DNA from 3 places in the Arthrobacter sp. TMS2-4 genome. Region 2 is predicted to be linked to each of the others. Evidence: riboswitches for the same ligand, from Rfam matches in the RefSeq annotation. Region 2 holds a riboswitch; each other region holds the start of a gene.

What was found. A riboswitch is a leader RNA that binds a small molecule or an ion and turns the genes downstream of it on or off. The one in region 2 is predicted to bind cyclic di-GMP.
Region 1: linked by a shared signal. The riboswitch ahead of ACX80F_RS04375 (cellulase family glycosylhydrolase) and the one ahead of ACX80F_RS14100 (glycoside hydrolase family 26 protein) in region 2 are both predicted to bind cyclic di-GMP.
Region 3: linked by a shared signal. The riboswitch ahead of ACX80F_RS13320 (response regulator transcription factor) and the one ahead of ACX80F_RS14100 (glycoside hydrolase family 26 protein) in region 2 are both predicted to bind cyclic di-GMP.

What each region holds. Positions count from the first base shown of each region.
Region 1 covers NZ_JBTNDI010000002.1:244,602-251,359, reverse strand. The annotation lists gene ACX80F_RS04385 (ArnT family glycosyltransferase) at 1-802, opposite strand, end outside; gene ACX80F_RS04380 (glycosyltransferase) at 991-2,499, opposite strand; gene ACX80F_RS04375 (cellulase family glycosylhydrolase) at 2,897-4,828, opposite strand; cyclic di-GMP riboswitch class I at 4,845-4,919, opposite strand; gene ACX80F_RS04370 (TatD family hydrolase) at 5,112-6,062, opposite strand; gene ACX80F_RS04365 (AAA family ATPase) at 6,250-6,758, shown strand, end outside.
Region 2 covers NZ_JBTNDI010000012.1:75,850-82,607, forward strand. The annotation lists gene ACX80F_RS14075 (LacI family DNA-binding transcriptional regulator) at 1-889, shown strand, start outside; gene ACX80F_RS14080 (hypothetical protein) at 1,237-1,467, shown strand; gene ACX80F_RS14085 (ANTAR domain-containing protein) at 1,581-2,336, shown strand; gene ACX80F_RS14090 (hypothetical protein) at 2,575-2,850, shown strand; gene ACX80F_RS14095 (peroxiredoxin-like family protein) at 2,896-3,567, opposite strand; cyclic di-GMP riboswitch class I at 3,822-3,896, shown strand; gene ACX80F_RS14100 (glycoside hydrolase family 26 protein) at 3,913-5,148, shown strand; gene ACX80F_RS14105 (DNA-formamidopyrimidine glycosylase family protein) at 5,182-5,985, opposite strand; gene ACX80F_RS14110 (YtxH domain-containing protein) at 6,167-6,538, shown strand; gene ACX80F_RS14115 (NAD(P)/FAD-dependent oxidoreductase) at 6,608-6,758, opposite strand, start outside.
Region 3 covers NZ_JBTNDI010000011.1:14,596-21,353, reverse strand. The annotation lists gene ACX80F_RS13340 (nucleotide exchange factor GrpE) at 1-392, opposite strand, end outside; gene dnaK (molecular chaperone DnaK) at 394-2,265, opposite strand; gene ACX80F_RS13330 (DUF2252 domain-containing protein) at 2,405-3,718, opposite strand; gene ACX80F_RS13325 (hypothetical protein) at 3,832-4,053, shown strand; cyclic di-GMP riboswitch class I at 4,115-4,189, shown strand; gene ACX80F_RS13320 (response regulator transcription factor) at 4,298-5,104, shown strand; gene ACX80F_RS13315 (hypothetical protein) at 5,116-5,526, opposite strand; gene ACX80F_RS13310 (AAA family ATPase) at 5,549-6,307, opposite strand; gene ACX80F_RS13305 (MMPL family transporter) at 6,420-6,758, opposite strand, start outside.

The sequences.
Region 1 (6,758 bases), on a different contig from region 2:
TCCGAATGAACAGGCCGACGACCGCCGCCGAGATCCCCGCGACGATGAACACCGGATCGAGCTGCCACCACATCGCCAGGGTACGGCTGGTCATGCTCTCCGGATCCGTCACCGGGCCGCTCGGGTCCCGCGACGTCAGCTGGAAGGCGATGCCCTCGAAGAGGCTGACCCGGTCCTGACCCGGGAACAGTTCGCCCTTCACTGCGGCGAACAGGATGTAGCCCGCTCCGACCAGCACGAGCACGCTCGTCGCGACGGACAGCGTGTAGCGCCGCGTGGCAGGCCACGCCGACCGATACATGACGAACGCCACCAGGGGCAGGGCCAGGAGGTACGTCTCCTTCGTCAGGACCGCGACCCCGAACAGGACGGCCGCGCCGACGAATTCGGCGAGCTGGTGCTTGCGGCTCATGGCGAGGATCAGCGCGCCGAGGAGCCACGGGGTCGCGATGTTGTCGAGGTACACGGTGCGGTGGAACTGGAGTGCCAGCGGGGACAGGGCGAACAGGAGCGCAGCCCCCGTCGCCGCCGTCCGGCTGAGGCCGATGCGGCGTGCCAGCAACCAGCACAGCGCGGTGCTGATGAGGGTGGCCACCAGGACCGCTTCCCGACCTGCCATGACGGCGGTGTCCCAGCGCTCGAAGGCGCCGGTGAGCTCGGTGTACGCGGCCAGCTGGATCCAGCCCAGCGGCGGATGGTCGTACCAGTAGGTGTAGTGGGCCAGCTCCCCGAGGTGCGTGACGGCCCACGCCTGGGCGACGTAGGTTCCCTCGTCGTCGATCCGCTGGGGCGATCCGCTCATGTTCCAGGCCTGGACAAGACCCGCTACCAGCAGTGTGGGAAGCAGGAACAGGGGCGCGCGTCCGTGGACACGCCGCCACCGGTCCCACCGCATTTTCGGCGATCGTCCGGCCGGAGCCGCGTTCCCGGGAGCCCGAGCGGGTGCGGCAGAGCCCGTCCGCGTTGCCGGTGCGGCGTCGAGGGTATAGGTCATGAGGAAGCTCCAGTCGTGCTCATCCTGCGTGATGCCGTCGCGCCGCCGGCGCCGACGAGTTCGGGCTCGGGGGCCGGTGACGCGGGCTCGAAGACCGTCCGGTGGGCACCGGAGTGCTCGGTCTTCTCCCATGAGTTCTCGCCCTTGAGCTGCCGGAAGACGGCGCGTACCGCGGCCGCCGCGAGGAAGACCTGGTAGGGGAAGGTTCCCAACACCAGCCGCACGTAGTCGCGGACCCGCACCTTCTTGTTGTACAGGCGGCCGAACTCGTTCAGGCCGGCCGCCTCGACCGCAAGGGTGATGAGGGTGGGACCGAGGGGGAGGAACGTGATGAGCGCGACGCCCACGGGGACCTTGGCGAAGAGCACCAGGACGATCGAGATGGGGATCAGCAGGCCGGTTGCGGCCTGCAGGAAGGGCATGGCGAGGATGTAGCGGGCGAACAGCCGCTGGCGGGCGGTGGGCAGCTTGCGCCACTCGCCCTTGCCGAGCACCTGCAGGAATCCCTGGTTCCACCGCGTCCTCTGCTTGAACAGTGACGTGAGCGTTCCGGGCGTCTCCTCCCGGGTGACGACCTCCGGGCTGTAGGCAACCGCGACCGTCGCTCCCTGACTCGAGAGCCGGACACCGACCTCGCAGTCCTCGGCGAGGCACTCGTCATCCCAGCCGTCGGACCATTCCAGCCAGGCACGCTTGATGAAGACGGTGTTCCCGCCGAGGGGGATGAAGTTAACATTGGCGTGGAAATGCAGCCGCGAGCGGAACCAGAAGTAGTACTCCAGCACGTTCCGGAGGGACCACCAGGTGGTGTCGAAGTTCATCAGTTGCACTCCGCCCTGCACCACGTCGGCGCCGGTCTCGGAGAAGCGGGAGTCGACGAGCGAGAGGAGCCGCGGATGGACGTCGTCCTCGGCGTCGAAGACACCGACCACGGAACCGCGCGCGGACTGCAGGGCGAGGTTGAGTGCCTTCGGCTTGTTCTTGGGCACCGAGGAGTCGACGATGACCCGGATGAGGTGCGGGTGGCGGCTCTCCGCCGCGCGGGCAACTGCCTCCGTGCCGGGATCGTCGTGACCCACGATCGCGATGATCTCGAAGTCCGGGTGGTCCTGCTCCGCGAGCCGGTCGAGCGTCTGCCCCATCACCTCCTCCTCGTGCCTGCCGGGCACCAGGAGGGTGAAGGACTGGGCAGCGGGCCGCGGTGTCTGCGAGAAACCCGTGCGCTGGAGGCTGTCGCGGGACCGCCACGCGTGAAGCATCCACCACAGGGTGGTGATCGCGATGATCGTCAGCAGGACCGCGACGACGACCATGGTGCTGTAGGCGAGCCACTCCCCCGCCGACCAGTCCGGCAGGACCGAGCGGACCGGGGTGTCCGTGATCTCCCCGGTGGCCGGCCCGCGGTTGGGGGCGATGTCGGGGACCGGAGAGCTGTCAGGAACGGGCGTCAACAGGGGCGCGGGCTCCGCTCCCGTCGCGTCGGCTGGATCGCTGTTGGAATTCAAGAAGACCTTCTCGGTGATGTGGGAGCGTCAGGGGACATCCCGAAAAGGAAGACACTCGGTCGACGGGCAGTCGACCGAGTGTCAGAGGCGCTACGGAAATGCTCCGGTCTCACAGGAGCAGGAAGCCGCCGACCCGTTCGGGGGATCACGCACGAAGTGTGGAAACGGGCGGCAGTGCAGGCACGGCTCGTCCGCTGCTATCGGCGTTGACGGCGGTGCGTTGACCCGGAAGAAAGCCAAGCGTTCCGAGAACCGGAACTGCCCGTCTTTTCTCCCTCAATTAAGACCCTACGGCGGATGGGAAGAGGTGGCATTACCCGTCTTTGCTCCGGCTGCTACTTGGAATCGAGGGCCTGATACTCGCGTCTTGTGGTCGTGATCTGCCGGCCGGGGTGCATCAACCCGCGATGCGCCCTGTGCTGCGGGAGTGCTTCGTCAGGGGGGTATACCCGGTCTTGGTCCCTGTGGCCTGGACATGGAGGGTGACGTTGCGATCCGCGCTGGTCGGTGTGTAGGTCCGGCTGCGTGCTCCAGCGATCGGGGTGCCCGAGCGGTACCACTGGAAGGTGACGACCGCGCCCGGTGACCATGTGCCGGGGTCGGCGGTCAGGGGCTGACCGACCCGGCCGCTTCCCGTGATCGTGGGCTTCGATCCGGTCAGGGTTCCCCGCGACACCGTCGGACCCGGCCGCGAGGTGCGGGAGGCGGGCGCGTACCCGTTCCTGGTCCCGGACACGACCACCGTCATGCGTGCGCCGAGATCCCGTGCGGTCAGGGCGTGGCGGGCGGTGGTCGCTCCGGGAATGGCGACGCCGTCCCGATGCCATGCGTACTTCAGGGCTGTGCCCGCAGTCCACGGGCCGGGGGTGGCTGTGAGGACGTGCCCCACCCTGGCGATGCCCGCGACCGAGGGAACGGAACTCTGCAACGGCGTGAGGGGTACCGGCGCGGGCGACGTCGGACTCGGGGACGGCTCAGGCGACGTCGGACTCGGGGACGGCACAGGCGACGTCGGACTCGGGGACGGCACAGGCGACGTCGGACTCGGGGACGGCACAGGCGACGTCGGACTCGGGGACGGCACAGGCGACGTCGGACTCGGGGACGGCGCAGGCGACGTCGTGAGAAGCGGCTTCAGGGCCAGCGTCTTCGCGGTCTCCTCGGTGCGCCAGTCGTCCTTGACGAGGCCCCCGGTGTCGCCGCTGTTGGGGTTGAAAGACCAGTAGGAATAGCTCATCCCCGTCCGGCCCAGGTACGCGACCATCTGGTCCAGCCACTGCCGGTCCGAATCCGTCTCGAGCTTCGTGCCGAACTCGCCGAGCAGGACCGGCGCGATCCCCTCCCGGGCGATGTAGCCCCAGTTCCGGTCCCACAGCGCCGGCAGGTTCTCCGGGTAGGTCGGGTCCGAGAACCACTGCTGGTGGTGGACGGACGCGGGGTAGTCGTGCGGGGAGTACACGACGCGGTGGTCCCGTTCCAGGGTGACGGGATTCGCGGCGACTCCCCGGAGCCCGCTCCCCCACCAGGTGGCGGTGCCGTCCGCCTCGTTCTCGATGCCCTCGACGATGACGAGCAGGTTGGGGTTCGCGGACAGGACGGCGTTCCCCGCACGTGTGGCGGCGGCCTTCCAGTCCCTCGCCGGATCCCCGCACGCCCAGCACGCCGCTCCGCGCGGCTCGTTGTGCAGATCCGCCCCGATCACGACGGGGTTGTCCTTGTACCGGGCCGCGAGCATCTTCCAGTCCGCGATCCACTGGTCCTCGGTGATGGCCGGGGTGTGCCAGAGCTCGGACTGCGCCTTCGACTCCGGGCGGTGCCGGTCGAGGATGACGTTCAGCCCGGCCGCACCGGCGGCATCGACCACCGAGTCCATCACCTGGAGCGGCGTGCGGCCCTCGAGCGAGGGGTTGAGCGAATAGTCGACGGAGGTGCTCGTGCCCCGGGTGATGCACTGGTTCGAGTAGGGCAGCCGGATGGTGTTGAAGCCCATGCTCCTGATCTGCCGGAGGCCGTCTTCGAGGTTGATGCTCCACAGTCCGTGCGGGGCGCACTCCGGGGTCTCCAGGCCGAACCAGCTGACGGACTTGATGACGAAGGGCTTGTCCGCCGCGTCACGGATGGTGCCGCCGTCGGTGTGGAGCCAGCCCGACGTCGTGGGCTGGACCTGGGTTGCACGCTCGACGCCTATCCCTCCCGGCTGGACCGCACACCCGCTCGCCACGACGAGCACGGCGGCAGCCAGGGCTGTTCGGCGCAGGAACGCCTGTCGGATCCCGGCCCGCCGCGATCGGACGGAGGGCAGGCGGAGTGTTCGGAGCAGTGAGTGCATGGCGAGGACCTTCGTGTTCGGCGGCCCGGCTGACCTCGTGGGCCCCGTGGCTTTGCGTCCCCGGCTCGCACCGGGTTTGCCTTTGTCGGCGACCACCTACCCGCTGCGGGCGTTCTCGGTCCCAGCAGGGTGGACGGTCTCGGGGACCATTCTTCCCGGGCAACCGCGTCCTTCGGCGTCCGCATGCCCCTGCGTCCCTACAGGAAATCCCCAAGAAAGACCCAAGCCGGGCGGTCTTCCGCCCCGGGAGCCGCGGAGGCCTCCTTCCGGCCCGGGCGTTCGGTCAGTCCCAGCTGCCGTAGACGGCTTCGGTGTTCGCCGTCAGCCGTGCGCACAGGCCGTCGAGGCCGGTGTCGAGAATCCCCGCCATGGCGCGCACCGTGTACGGCACGGCGTAGGAGGCGTTCGGCCGGCCGCGATACGGGTGCGGGGTGAGGAAGGGGGCGTCCGTCTCCGTCAGCACGAGTGCCGGATCGGCCACGAGGAGGGCCTCGCGCAGGTTCGCGGCGTTCTTGAAGGTCACAGTGCCCGCAAAGGACATGTACCAGCCGTGCTCGTTGCAGGTGCGCGCGAGGTCGGCGTCGCCCGAGAAGCAGTGCAGCACCACGCGGTCCGGCGCGGTGTCGGAGAGCAGCGTCGCCACGACGTCGTCGTGCGCCTCCCGGTCGTGGATCTGCAGAGCCCTGCCCAGCCGGCGGGCGATGTCGATGTGGCTGCGGAAGGACGCCAGCTGGCTGTCCCGGCCGTCCTCCCCGGTGCGGAAGTAGTCCAGACCCGTCTCGCCGAGCGCGCGGATCCGCGGCCCGGCGGCGAGCTGCTCGATTTCCGAGAGGGCGTCGTCGAGCGTTCCCGCCGCGGCCAGCAAGGGGGCCTCGTTGGGGTGCAGGGCGACCGCCCCGAGGAGCCGTGCGTCCTGTTCGACGACGGCGGCGGTGAAGCGCGAGGACGCCAGGTCCGTGCCCACCTGGACCGCGCCCCGGACACCGGCGGCCCCGGCTGCGTCGAGGGCGTCGCCGATCGACACCTCGACGGCCCCCTCACGGAAGTCGAAGTGCGTGTGGTTGTCGATCACGGGCACGGGCAGCGGCTCCGGCAGCGGCAGGTACGCGCCCTTCCGCCGTCGTCGGGCCGCCGTGGCGTCCTCTCCGGCGCCGGCGTCCTCCGGATCGCGGTAGGCGGGCGGTGTCTCCCCGATCGCGTAGGGGTGACGGACGGGCAGCGCGCTGGTACACATGATCCACAGCCTAGTTGCGGTACGGAACCAATCGCCCGGGAAGCAAGTTGAGCTAGTAACCTGTTGAATCATTCAGCTCGGTCCGACCTGCCCAGCGTTGGAACGGCCGCAGCCGGTCCCTGCGTGTCGAGCGATCCCGGCCCTCCGGCACCGCTCGGCACGGCAGCCGCACGCGTGGAGGATACCCATGGACGTCCAGCACAATATCGCCGAGGTGGCTGCGGACCCACGGCTCGCCCCGGACCCCGACGCCGCCTTCCACGACGTCGCCACGCGCATCCTCGACTCCATCCAGACGGTGATCGACGGCAAGCCCGAGGCTGCGCGCCTGGCCCTCACGGTCCTCCTGGCCCAGGGACACCTGCTGCTAGAGGACGTGCCGGGGGTCGGGAAGACCCTGCTCGCGAAGACCCTCGCCCGGACGATCGACTGCAGCGTGAACCGCATCCAGTTCACCCCGGACCTGCTGCCGTCGGACGTCACGGGGGTCTCCATCTTCAACCAAGACACGCGGCGGTTCGAGTTCCGGCCCGGCCCGGTCTTCGCGAACATCGTCATCGGTGACGAGATCAACCGGGCCTCCGCCAAGACGCAGTCGTCCCTGCTCGAGTGCATGGAGGAGCACCAGGTGACCGTGGACGGGCACACCCACCCGCTCGGTGCCCCGTTCATGGTGGTCGCTACGCAGAACCCGAT
Region 2 (6,758 bases):
GTACCCCAGCTCCTCGGCCCGTGCACTCTCCCGGTCGCGTGCGGGAGCCGTCGGCATGGTGCTGTCCGCCGACCCCCTGCTCATCGGCACCGAGCCGTACCACATGGGGCTGCTCACCGGCATCGAGACCGCCCTCGCCGAGCGCGACATGGCCCTGATGCTGCGCATGGTCGGCAACGACCCCGCCCAGGAGCGTGCCACCTACGAGCGCTGGGCCGGGGAACGGAAGGTCGACGGCGTCCTCGTGTTCGATCACCTGCTCGAGGACCCCCGCCCCGCGCTGCTGGACCGCCTGGGACTGCCGTTCGTGCTGCACGGGGCACCCGAGACCGGCAGGCCGCCCACCGTGTCCGGGACGACGACGGACCACGTCGTCGACGCCGCAACCATCGTCGACCACCTCCACGACGCAGGACACCGCCGCGTCGGGCACGTGTCCGGACCGCACCGGTTCCTGCACGAGAAGGAGCGCATCCGCGGGGTGCGGGAACGTGCGGCGGGCCACGGCATGGGAATCGTCCAGTACGAGGCGGACTATGCGCTTCAGTCCGGGCACGACGCCGTCGAGACCCTGCTCCGCGCACCGGACGCGTCGGAGACGCCGGTGACGGCGGTGGTGTTCGGCAACGACCTCATGGCGATGGGCGGGCTGCTCGCCCTGCGCGACCTCGGCCTGCGCTGCCCCGACGACGTGGCGATCATCAGCTGGGACGACTCCCTGCACTGCCGGCTCGCCTTCCCTGCGGTCACAGCCCTGTCCAGGAACCCGGGCATGCAGGGCCGGGTGGCCGCCGAACTCCTGCTCGCCCTGCTCGACACCGGGACGATCCAGTCCGCGTCCATGCCCCGGGGCGAACTCGTGGTCAGGTCCAGCACCACCACGGGCTGAGCGACCGGGCCCGACGGTCCGGGTGCCGACCCCTGTCACAGACCGCCGGCGAGCGGTGTCTTGATGGTGTCGGGAACTCCTGGGGAAGAGAGGCGTGATGAGCGGGACAGTCCACGTGGTGGTCGTCGGTGGCGGGTACGCGGGGGTGATGGCGGCGAACAGGGTTGCGGGTCGGGCCGCGGGCCGGATCCCGCTGGAGGTCACCCTGGTGGACCCGGGGGCGCAGTTCACGGAACGCATCCGGCTGCACAGGGTGGCCGCGGGGAGCCGGGACACGGCAGGCGTGGACTGGCCGAGGGTGCTGCATCCGCGGGTGCATCGCCTCCCGTCCCGAGCGCTCTGGATCGATGCCGACGGGCGATCCGTCACGCTGCCGGGACATCCTCGTCCACACGGATGACCGGCTGGAACTGACCGTCGCCGTGGGGGTGGACGAGCGAGGCAGGGTCAGCGGGGTCTACCTCGTGCGCAATCCGGACAAACTGGGCCGGACCGTGGCAGGCTCCGACGTCACACAGGCTCTGCGTGCACGGGGCGACCACGTGGAGCACCCCACCGGCACCGGGTCGTACAGTTGATGGCAGAACAACGTTCCGGCGGATTCCCTGAACCGCATTTCCCGTCGATCCGCTTCCGGGCGGATGGCGCTGATCGTTGGCCCGTTAGCCGCTTCGTCCAAGGAACCAGCCGTATGCCCGATGAGAAGGACCTTGCTCGCGAGATCGATCGCGATCCGGTCACCGCGCTCCTGCAGGACATGGTCCTGGAGAGCGACGACGTCCAGGACTTCCTCGCCGGCCTCGCGACCATCGCCGCCGAGGCGTTCAGCGGCGCCTACGGTGAGGTGTTCTGCGGCGTGACGCTCCTGCGCCCACGATCGATGATCACCGTCGCCAGCAGCAGCGACAAGGCCCGTGAAGTCGACGAAGTGCAATACGGGTTCGACGACGGCCCCTGCCTCCGGGCCGCCCGCACGGGTGAGACCGTATATATCCGGGACTTCCTGACCGAGGAACGCTTCCCTGAATACCGCACCGCCATCGCCTCCCATGGCCTGCGCTCGGCCCTCGGCATACCCATCCGCCTCGACGAGGGCGCCAGCGCCGGTCTGAACTTCTACTCCACCTCCCCGGATGCCTTCGATGCGACGGGCATCGCGGTGGCCGAAGGCCTCGCACGCGATGCCTCCCGCTCCCTCCGCCTGGCTGTGCGGATCGCCAAGCTCAGCGAGGACACGCAGCACCTCAAGGCCGCCATGGTGAACCGCACCACCATCGACACGGCGGTCGGCGCGATCATGGCCCAGAACAGGTGCACCCAGAAGGAGGCCTTCGCGATCCTCCGACAGGCATCATCCACCCGGAACGTGAAGGTGGCGGACCTCGCGGCCGGCATACTCGCATCGGTGGGGCAGGCGGAACCGGTGACCACGCACTTCAATTCGTGACCCGGGTGGTGCGGCTGATGCGGCGCTCGGCAAACTTCTGCGATGTCGCCCTGTCCATCTCGAGCACGCTCGAGTACGGAACACATCCGGCTCAGCGTGCCTCCGGGCTCCCGGGACGCCGTGTGACAGGGATGCCGTGCGACAGGGGAAACCGGGAACCAGGAGGCGATTACGGTAGTGTCGTTCTCGCCTCTAGAAGCGGGGCTCCCGAGTTCGTGGCACGTGAATGAGGCACTTCGTGAGTGATAACAGCAGGCTGGATCCGGAGAAGGCGTTCCCGGAGGATCTGACGTCGATCGATCGGGACGACCTGGACATCCTGAACAGCAGGAACCACCGGTCGAGGGATGTGCAGTACGTCCGCGACGGTGAAGTGGATCCGGAGACCGATGGGCAGCACCACGAGCTCCGCGAGGAGCTCGATCGCCGACAGCTGATCCGCGACACCCCGGCGTCCGATGCCGGAGACGACGCACTCGAGGACGCCGTCGACAGCCAGGTCAAGGAAGCCTGAGCCTCACGGTCGTCGCCCGGTATCGTCCCGGAGGGCGGTATCGCCTCAGAGGGCGACGAGGGCATCGATGATGTCGCTGGTCTCCGTGCGGTTCGTGTAGTCCACCTGCACGTCGATGAACCGGATGGTGCCCGTCGCGTCGGCGACGATCACCGCGGGGAAGGGGATCGTCGGGGTCCGGCCCAGATTGGACCCGGCGACGTCCACGCCGAGGGCGATGCGCGCCAGCGTCGACTCGGGGCTCGGCGTCGTGACGATCCCGAGCAGTGAGGCGAGGGAGTTCGCTGCATCCGAGTAGAGCGGCAGATACAGCCCCTTCTCGCTCGCCATGCTCCGCGCGATCTCCGGGGCCTGCGGGCTGATCGCGATGAGCCGCGTCCCGAACGTCTCCGCAAGAGGGCTCAGTTCCCGCTGATAGGTCTGCAGGGCGATGCTGCAGTAGGGACACCACCCGCCGCGGTAGAAGACGATGATCGCGGCCGCCGCACCGAGGACCTCCCGCAGGGGCACTGGATGCCCCCCGTCGTCGTACACGACGGCCTCGGGGAGTTTCTCGCCCACGCGGGCGATTCCTTCCGGAAGCGCTGCGCGGCGGAGCTCCTCCTGCTCCATCGCGAAGACCTCCGCGAGCGCCGGACCGACCTGCGCGTCGAACGTCGGCTGGAACTCGGCCACCTGCGCCGCGATCGTCTCCGTGAATTTCTGTCTCTGCTTCAAACTTCCCCCTCGACACACCCGCGACGGGAGCCTCCAGCCCGCCGCACTCTCAATTGTGGTGCACACCACACGATTTCCCAAGGCCACGGTCACGTCCCTCCGGCTGCGCCCGACGCCTGTGCGACCACGCCCTGCGGAAGATCTGCCGGAATCCTTCGCCGCAGTACGGCGAATTCCTGCCCCGTCCTGCGGGTGCGACGGCACAATGGGATGGGCCCCACAATGCGGGGACCGACGACGCCCGGGCGACCGCTCGGCGACAAAGGCAAACCCTGCGCGAGCCGGGGACGCAAAGCCACGGGACCCTCGCGGTCAGCCGGGCCACCGAACCCCGAGGTGCCGATCATGCTCACCGTTCCCCGTCTCACAGCATCCGCGACCCGGACGACCGCCGCGCGACTCGTCGTGGTCTTCGTGGCGCTGTCCGTCCTGATGCTCGGGGTGAGCCCGGCGCCGGCCCAGGCCGCGGCCACGATCACCGTCAGTTCCGACTCCGGAACACCTGGTGCCTCCGTCACGGTGACGGGCGCGGGCTTCCCCAAGAGGACGAAGGGGACCATTGTGGCCGGGACCGCGAGCGCGGCCCTGACCACGACGCCGCAGGGCGCCTTCACCGTATCGATCGTGCCGGCGGGGACCGACACCGTGAGCATCACGGCGACGGCGGGCGCCTCCACTGCGAGCGCCGGCTACACCATCCTCGCCCCGGCGCCTGCACCGGGTGTCACCAAAGGGATCCGCTTCGGCGTCGGCACCAATGGGGGGCCCGCAGCCGGCGGTGAGCTCGACGCCGTCGCTGCCCTCGCAGGCGAGGCGCCCTCCATCGTGCTGTCCTACAAGGACTTCAACCAGCCCGCACCGATCGCGGAGCTGGATGCCGTGCGCGCCCGCGGCGCCGAGACGCTGCTGACCTGGGAGCCGTGGACCTGGGGCGGAGGCACCGAGCAGCCCGCCTACTCGCTCGACCGTATCGCCGCCGGCGAGTTCGACGCCTACCTCCGCGAGTGGGGCACCGACCTGGGACGCTGGGGGCAGCCCGTGTACCTGCGCTTCGCGCACGAGATGAACGGTGACTGGTACCCGTGGGCTGCGGGCGTCAACGGCAACACGGCGGCCGATTACGTTGCCGCCTACCGGCACGTGCACGACGTCGTCGCTTCCACCGGCGCGACCAACATCAGCTGGGTGTGGAACCCGAACGTCCCCTACTGGGGATCGACGCCCCTGGATCAGCTCTACCCGGGCGCGGGCTACGTCGACGTCGCGGCGCTCGACGGCTACAACTGGGGCACCTCGCAGTCATGGAGCTCCTGGCAGGAACCCGAGGCACTGTTCGGTGGCGGGATCGCGCAGCTCCGGCAGCTCGCCCCGGGCACGCCGATCATGATCGCCGAGACGGCGTCGTCGGAGCTCGGCGGGTCCAAGCCCCAGTGGATCTCCTCCCTCTTCGAGTACGTCTCCGCGCAGCCGGACGTCGTCGGGCTCGTCTGGTTCCACATCGCCAAGGAAACCGACTGGCGCATCGACAGCTCCGCAGCGTCCGCCGACGCCTTCGCAGCCGCCCTCGCCGCGCGGCGCTGAGGACTGCGCGCACCAGGAGGTCGGGCCCCGGCCTCAGTCCGGCGGCGCCGGTTGGCAGCGGGGACACCACCAGGTGCGACGCCGGCCCGGGTCGTTCGGCACTTCCGCCCTGACGCGCACGATGGTGCCGCACCGGAGGCACGGCCTGCCGGCGCGGCCGGCGACCCAGTGCTTCTCCCCCCGGCGGGTGTTCCCCGTGGTGACCTGATGCGCTCCCTGCTGCGTCGCCGAGAACCGCAGGCACCGTGCACCGAGGGCCACCAGCGCCGGGACGTCCACGTCGGCCATCACCGTGTCGGGGTGGATGCCCCGCAGGAAGCAGAGCTCGTTGGCCCACAGATTCCCGAACCCGGCGACGTTCCGCTGATCCAGCAGGGCCGTTGCCACGCGCTCCCCCGGGTCGCGGCGCAGCCTGCGCACCGCCTCGTCCGCGGACCAGTCCTGCCGCAGCGGATCAGGGCCGAGGTGCCCCACGGCGTCGCCCTCCGCCCGGGTGTCCAGCAGGTCGACGACGGGTAGGCCCAGTCCGTACGCGGTCGGGCCGTCGCGCACGGCGAGGATCACCCGCGCCTCCGGCAGGAGCTTCCGCGGCAGCGTTCTCCCGGGGGTCGTGACCGTCCATGACCCCTGCATCAGCAGGTGCGTGTGGAGGGTCAGGCCGCCGTCGAACCGCGTGAGCAGGTGCTTGCCGTGGGTCACGTGCCCGGCGATGCGCATCCCGTCCAGCGGCGTCTCGGCATGCGCGGGCACCCGGAGGTCGCCGCGGCGCAGCGTGCGCCCGTCGAGGGATCCCCGCAGGCGGATCGCCAGGCGGAACACGCTGTCCCCCTCGGGCATGGAGCCTCCCTGTCCTGTTGCCACCATCGCCAACCTAGCGCCCGGCACCGACGCTCCATCCGGTAGCACCACCGGCACCCCGGCGCTCCTACAGCATGGTGCCCGCAGACACTACTCTCGCCGGAGGCCGACCGCGTGGTCTAGATTCGGAAGGAACATAGTCCAACGAAGGGAGAACACCATGAAGAACAAGCTTGTTTTCGCCGCAGGAATGGCAGCCGGGTACGTCCTCGGGACGCGGGCCGGCCGGGAGAGCTACGAGCAGCTCAAGAGCAAGGCGCAGAAGCTGTGGGAGAACCCGAAGGTTCAGGACACCGTCTCCTCGACCACCGACACCATCAAGACCAAGGCCCCGAAGGTGCAGGACACCCTGAAGGGCGCCCTGAAGAAGGGCGAGTCCGCTTCCGGCAAGGGCGGCAAGGCGAAGGTCGGTGCCGGGACCACGGCCACCACCGGGCCGGCCGGGGGAAACCCCCGCGACATCGAGGACACCCCGTTCCAGGCCCAGGACAGCGAGACCCGCCCTGATCTCGGGAAGGATCTCGGGAAGTAGCGAGCGCAAGGGTGGCGGGCCCCGACATGGTGTCGTGGCCCGCCCCCGTCGTATCCGCCTCGCGTGGGGTCAGACGCGCCTGCTGACCGTCTCCCCCGCGTCCAGCAGCGCCTCGCAGTCCTCCTGCACCAGCACGGCATTGACAGTGACCGCCGTCCGGTAGGCATCCCCGGCGGCGGTGATCAGATGCGCGGCCGGGTCCGCCGCATTGCCGACCGCC
Region 3 (6,758 bases), on a different contig from region 2:
TCGAGGACGGGCATCAGCGAGTTGAGGACGCCGATGACCGCCTGGTCGCGGGCGACGTCCCGGTCACGCTCCACCCGACGCCGGTAGTTGACGTACTCCGCCTGCAGGCGGAGCAGGTCGGTGCGGAGTTCCGCGACGACGTCCACCGCCGGGTTGGTCTCGCCCTCGGCGCCGGCCTCGTTCAGGATGGCCTCGGCCTGGGCCAGTGCATCCCCCTCGGAGGCGTCGGCTACGGGCGTGTCCTGCGCACCGGCCGCGGATTCCTCCGCGACCGGCTCGCCGGCATCCTGCTGCTGCCCACGGACGTCGCCTGTCTCAGGGTCGATGTTCCGGCTGTCGGACGGGTTCACCGGCTCTGACTGGTGCTCTTCTTCATTTCCGTGGTGCGGCATGTTACTTCTTCTCGCTGGTGTCTTCGTCGACCACTTCGGCGTCGACGATGTCCTCGTCGGTGCCCGCGGAGGCCGGCTGGTCGTCGGCGGGGGCGGCACCGGGCTGGCCGGCGTCCTGCTGGGCCGAGGCGTAGATCGCTTCACCGAGCTTGGACTGCGACGCCTGCAGCTTCTCGTAAGCCACCTTCACCTCGTCGTCGTTGTCCTGCGTCTCGAGAGCCTTCTTGAGGGCGTCGACGTCGGCCTGGACCTCGGTCCTGACCTCTTCCGGCAGCTTGTCCGCGTTGTCGGCGATCAGCTTGTCCACCGAGTAGGCGAGCTGCTCGGCACCGTTGCGGACGTCGGCGGCCTCGCGGCGCTGCTTGTCCTCGGCGGCGTGCTCCTCGGCCTCCCGCACCATGCGGTCGATGTCCTCCTTGGAGAGGGAGGAACCACCGGTGATGGTCATCGACTGCTCGGTGCCGGTGCCCTTGTCCTTGGCGGACACGTGCACGATGCCGTTGGCGTCGATGTCGAAGGTGACCTCGACCTGCGGGACGCCGCGCGGCGCCGGCGCGATGCCGGTCAGCTCGAACGTGCCCAGCGGCTTGTTGTCGCGGGTGAACTCGCGCTCGCCCTGGAACACCTGGATGGCCACGGACGGCTGGTTGTCGTCCGCCGTGGTGAAGGTCTCGCTGCGCTTGGTGGGGATGGCCGTGTTGCGCTCGATGAGCTTGGTCATCATGCCGCCCTTGGTCTCGATACCGAGGGACAGCGGGGTGACGTCGATGAGGAGGACGTCCTTGCGCTCGCCCTTCAGCACACCGGCCTGCAGTGCGGCACCGACGGCCACGACCTCGTCCGGGTTGACGCCCTTGTTGGGCTCCTTGCCGCCGGCGAGTTCCTTGACGAGCTCGCTGACCGCGGGCATGCGGGTGGAACCGCCGACGAGGACGATGTGGTCGATGTCGGCCACCTTGATACCGGCTTCGGTGATGACGTCGTGGAACGGCTTCTTCGTGCGGTCCAGCAGATCCTTGGTGAGGTCCTGGAACTTGGCGCGGGAGAGGTGCTCGTCGAGGTGGACGGGTCCGTCCGGCGTCACGGAGAGGTACTGCAGGGAGATGTTGGTGGAGGTCGCCGAGGACAGCTCCTTCTTAGCCTGCTCGGCGGCTTCCTTGAGCCTCTGCAGCGCGATCTTGTCCTTGGACAGATCGGCGCCCTTGGCCTTGGCCTGCGAGAGGAGGTAGTCCACGACGCGCTGGTCCCAGTCGTCGCCACCGAGGCGGTTGTCACCGGAGGTCGAGCGGACCTGGATGGTGGAGAAGGCGTCCTCGTCCTTGCCGACCTCCAGCAGGGAGACGTCGAACGTTCCGCCGCCGAGGTCGAACACGAGGATCAGCTCGTCTTCCTTGCCCTTGTCGAGGCCGTACGCGAGGGCTGCGGCCGTGGGCTCGTTGACGATGCGCAGCACCTTCAGTCCTGCGACCTCGCCGGCCTCCTTGGTGGCCTGGCGCTCGGCGTCGTTGAAGTAAGCGGGCACCGTGATCACGGCGTCGGTGACCTTCTCGCCGAGGTAGCTCTCGGCGTCGGTCTTGAGCTTCTGGAGGATACGCGCGGAGATCTCCTGCGGCGTGTACTTCTTGTCGTCGATGGCGACATCCCACTGGGTGCCCATGTGGCGCTTGACCGACGCGATGGTGCGGTCGATGTTGTTGACGGCCTGGCGCTTGGCGATCTCGCCGACCAGGACTTCGCCGGACTTGGAGAATGCGACGATCGACGGCGTGGTGCGGGCGCCTTCGGCGTTCGCGATGACGGTGGGCTCGCCACCTTCGAGAACCGAGACGACCGAGTTGGTGGTTCCGAGGTCAATACCTACTGCACGTGACATGCAAATTCCTTTCGACTGCCCGGGATTTGCGAGGCGCTCATCCGCCGGGCGCGTAGATTGAGCGTTCTGCACTCAACTATACGGGCGCGCCTCCGGAGAACAAAATGGACTTGAGTCGACGTGGCTCAACTCCTGCTGGTCAGTCGGCCGGCACCGCGGAGATGAGCCCTTCCCGGAAGGCGTCGACGAAGAGCGCGTGGTCCGTGCGCACAGTCTCCGCATACGCCTCCCCGAATCCGACGATGTCGTCGACGAAATTCTCGTGTGACCGGTCCACCGCGGCCAGGATGGCGGTCTCCGTCCGGAAGGGCACGAGGTCGTGGTCGCTGTCCTCGTCGGTGGAGCAGTGGATCTTCGCCGTGGCCTGCCCGAGCGCCTCGAGCACCGGCATCATCTGCTCCGGCTCCGTCAGGTCCTCCCAGGAGAGATCGCGCTTGTAGGGGGAGAGCTCCGACACGACGAAGGAGATCCCACGGATCGTCGTGTAGCCGAGGAACGGGTCGGTGTGGGTCTGCAGGGACCGCTGGCTGATGACGGCGCGGTGCCCGTCGTCCACGAAGTAGCCGCGGACGCGCTCGTCGTCGACGATCCGGCTGGGCGCGGCGATGTTCGACTGCTTCATGGTGAGGATGATGTCGTTCTCCTGTGCCTCGTCGAAGCCCTCGATGAGCACGTTGTAGGTCGGCAGGCCGGCGCTGCCGATCCCGAATCCCTTCTTGCCCACGATGCCCTTCACCCGGTAGAACACGCGCCGCAGGGACCGCTCGCTGTCCGGGATGGTGGAGAGGTATCGGTCGAACGCGTCCGCGACCTCCCGGTACTCGTCGTCGGGGAGCACGCGGATCGAGCCGTCGTCACGGAAGTGGCGCTCGTAGTCCTCGATGCGCGTGAGCGCGTCGAGCAGCCGCGTCCGGCGTGCCGCCCGGGCCTGCTGCAGCACCTGGTAGACGGGTCCGTCCGTATTGTCGAGCCCGAACGCGAACGTGGACTGCTCGTCGTCCACGTAGTCCCGGACACGACCGAGGTAGGCCTCCAGATAGATGCGCGAGAGGTCGCGTACCGACTGCGACGGCAATGCCTTCTGCCAGCACAGGAGCGTGAGCGAGGCGACGAAGCGGCGAAGGTCCCACGAGAAGTGGCCCACGTAGGCCTCGTCGAAGTCGTTGACGTCGAAGGTGAGGCGTCCCTCGTTGCTCATGTAGGTGCCGAAGTTCTCGGCGTGCAGGTCACCGTGGATCCACACCCGGCTGGTGCGCTCGTCCGCCCAGGCGTCGTCGAGCCGTGCCATGTCGGTGTAGAACAGGGCCGCGCTGCCCCGGTAGAAGGCATACGGGTCCGCTGCCATCTTCCGGAACCGGGCCCGGAAGGCGAGGGGGTCCACGCCCATGAGGTCCTGATGGGCCTCGACGAGCGTGCTGACGATGTGCTGCTGACGGGACTCGGTGGCTGCCATCAGCCCACCGTACGCGCGTCCTGTGCTCACGCCCCCTATGGACGGCGGCGCACCGACCACGGATCTACTCGTGGGTTCGCCGGCGAGGGACGCCCCGGTGCCATACTGTCGGCATGGATCTCGAACACTGGTGGGACAGCGTCACACAGCAGACCAGGGACTGGCTCATTGCGCACAACGGCGAAGCGCTCACGCCCGAAGTGGTCGCGGAGATCAGCGCCGCCGGCGGCCTGGTGGCTTCGGAATCCTGGTGGATGGGCGAGCGGGGGGCCGACGGCCTGTTCCTCTCGGATGCCGCGACGGACTGGATCGGGGAACGCGCCGACGGCGAATAGCCGCGGGGAGTCCACGACGGTGTCGGTCGGGGTTGCTACTATCATCGGGCGAGCAGCCGCTCGTCGACAAAGGCAAACCCGGTGCGAGCCGGGGACGCAAAGCCACGGGACCCTCGAGGTCAGCCGGGCCGCCGAAGAGAACAGGTCCACGGAATATGCCTCGGACACGCCACGTCCCCACCGTTCCCATACCCGCGCCGACGGGCGCCGGGCGCCCCACCGGGCTGTCGCTGGACAGCACGCGATGAACAGCCCCGCACCGGGCGATCGCCGGGCCGCCGTCGTCATCGAGGACGACCTCGACATCCGAAACCTGGTGTGCGCCGTTCTCGAGCAGGGCGGCTTCGCGGTCAGCGGCGCGACCACCGGGCGCGAGGGCGTCGACGTCATCCGCCAGCAGCATCCGATAGTGGTGACCCTGGACATCGGGCTCCCCGACATCGACGGCTACGAGGTCCTGCGGCGGATCCGCAGCACGACCGACTGCTACGTGATCGTGCTCAGCGGTCACAGCGACGAGATGGACATCCTCACCGCGCTCCAGGCGGGAGCCGACGACTACGTCGTGAAGCCGTTCCGGCCCCGGGAGCTGCGGGCGCGGATCGACGCCATGCTTCGCCGCCCACGCATCGGGCAGAACGCGCACCACCCTCCGGTCCAGCCCGTGGTGCCTGCCACGCCCACCCCGCCGGACCACGCCGCCCCGGCGAAGTCCGCCAACACCCTGCGGAACGGCGGCATCACCGTGGACGGAGACGCGCGCATCGCCCGGTGCGCCGGGGTGGAACTCCCGCTCACCAAGACGGAATTCAACCTGCTGTACGAGTTGATGCGGGGCAACGGCTCCGTCCGGACGAAGGAGGAACTGGTCCGCGTGTCGCGGGGTGCGGATTACCGTGGCTACAACTTCGTCAGTCGCACGGATGAGCGGGCCATCGAGGTGCACATCGCAAATCTCCGCCAGAAGCTCGCCCGCTTCGACGGCGGCGGCGAACTCATCACGACGGTGCGGGGCGTGGGTTTCCGGGTGGTGCCGCGGAGCAAGGACTAGACCGGGACCGCTCAGGATCCTCCCGGGTCGCCGTCCCGCAGTTCCCCGAGCGTATCCGCCGCACACCCGCGCAGCACGGCGACCGCGCGCCGGGCGCCGTCGAGGTCGTCGGAGCTGATCATCCGGTGGACTGCTCGCGCAGCATGGTGGAGGCGGACCGCTCCGACCATCATGGCCGACGTCGTCACGCTGAGGACGGCGTCCTCGGCACCTGCGGCGTCACCGGCCTCGATCCGCAGGTTCAATCGATCGACCTTGCCTTCGAGCGTCGCGGAGAAGTCACGCACGAACCGGGAGACGACGGCGGGATCGGAGAAGTCGCGCACCATGTCCGCGAGGACGGTGGAGTCGACGAGGGGCGCCGCCGTCCCGTGGTCCTCGAGGAACCGCGCGGCGTCGCGGCGGGGTGCCGCGCCGTCCACCGGATAACGGCCCTGATACTGGTCAGGGCTTGACGGAGTCGAAGGTAGGGGCACCATCCCAGCCTAGCGACGGCCGATGGGCGCCGTGCACCTGCAGAAAGTTCTTGCGCAAAGACTGCGCTGGAGTATGCCGTTTGCCGACATGATCACTGCGTTTCCGGTACTGAGCACTTCCCGCGACGACTTCTTCGAGCTCCTCGAGGACCCCGGGCAGCGGCCCGTCGGCATCCACGCGCCGGAAGCCGGCGACGTCGGGCAGCCCGAGGTAGCCGTCGCGGTAGGCCCGGAGGTCGTCGAGGCGTTCGGTATCGGTCCCCCGCGCCGCGATCCGACGGAAGGCCTCCTCCGGGCTGACGTCGAGGAACACGACGACGTCCGGGGCGGGCAGCCATCGCGCCAGCGCGTCCAGCAGCCGGCTGCGCTGCAGCCCGCGGGTGGCGCGCAGCGCCTGCTGGCAGTGCAGGTTCCGGTCCAGGATGACGACGCCGTCGAACCGGCGGGCGCGCAGGTGGTTGGTGAGGACATTGACCACGCGGACCCCTGATTCCAGGAGGTCCAGGACCCGTGACGGGACGGAGAGGCCGAGCCGTGCGGTCCACGCCGTCATGGTGCGCCGCCCCGACGGGTTGGCGAGCACCATGGTGGGCGTCGTCGTCGCCAGGATCCTGCCGAGCGCGGAGGCCGCCGTCGTCTTGCCCGCGCCGTCGATACCCACCAGCGCGACGACGAAGCGCCGCGACGGGCACGAGGACCTGCTGGACGTTCTCGCTCGCGGAGTCATCCTCCTGTTGTACCCGCACTTCCTAGGAGAGCTCCCGGCCCGGGATGTGCCGCGGCTGTGAGACCGGCAGGTCCACGCCGCGGCCCTGCCCCGGTCCCTGACCCGACGCCGACTACCGGGGGGACGGCACCTTGCCCAGCTCGGACGGCCACCAGATCTTGGGCCCGATGTCGTAGGACAGGGCCGGGATCAGCAGCGACCGCACCAGGATGGTGTCGAGGAGCACACCGAAGGCCACGATGAACGCGATCTGCGCAAGGAACAGGATGGGGATCACGCCCAGGGCGGCGAACGTCGCCGCGAGGACCACGCCGGCCGAGGTGATGACACCACCCGTCACGCCGAGCCCGCGCAGGATGCCCGGCCGCGTGCCGATCCGGAGGGACTCCTCGCGGACCCGGGTCATCAGGAAGATGTTGTAGTCCACGCCCAACGCCACGAGGAAGACGAA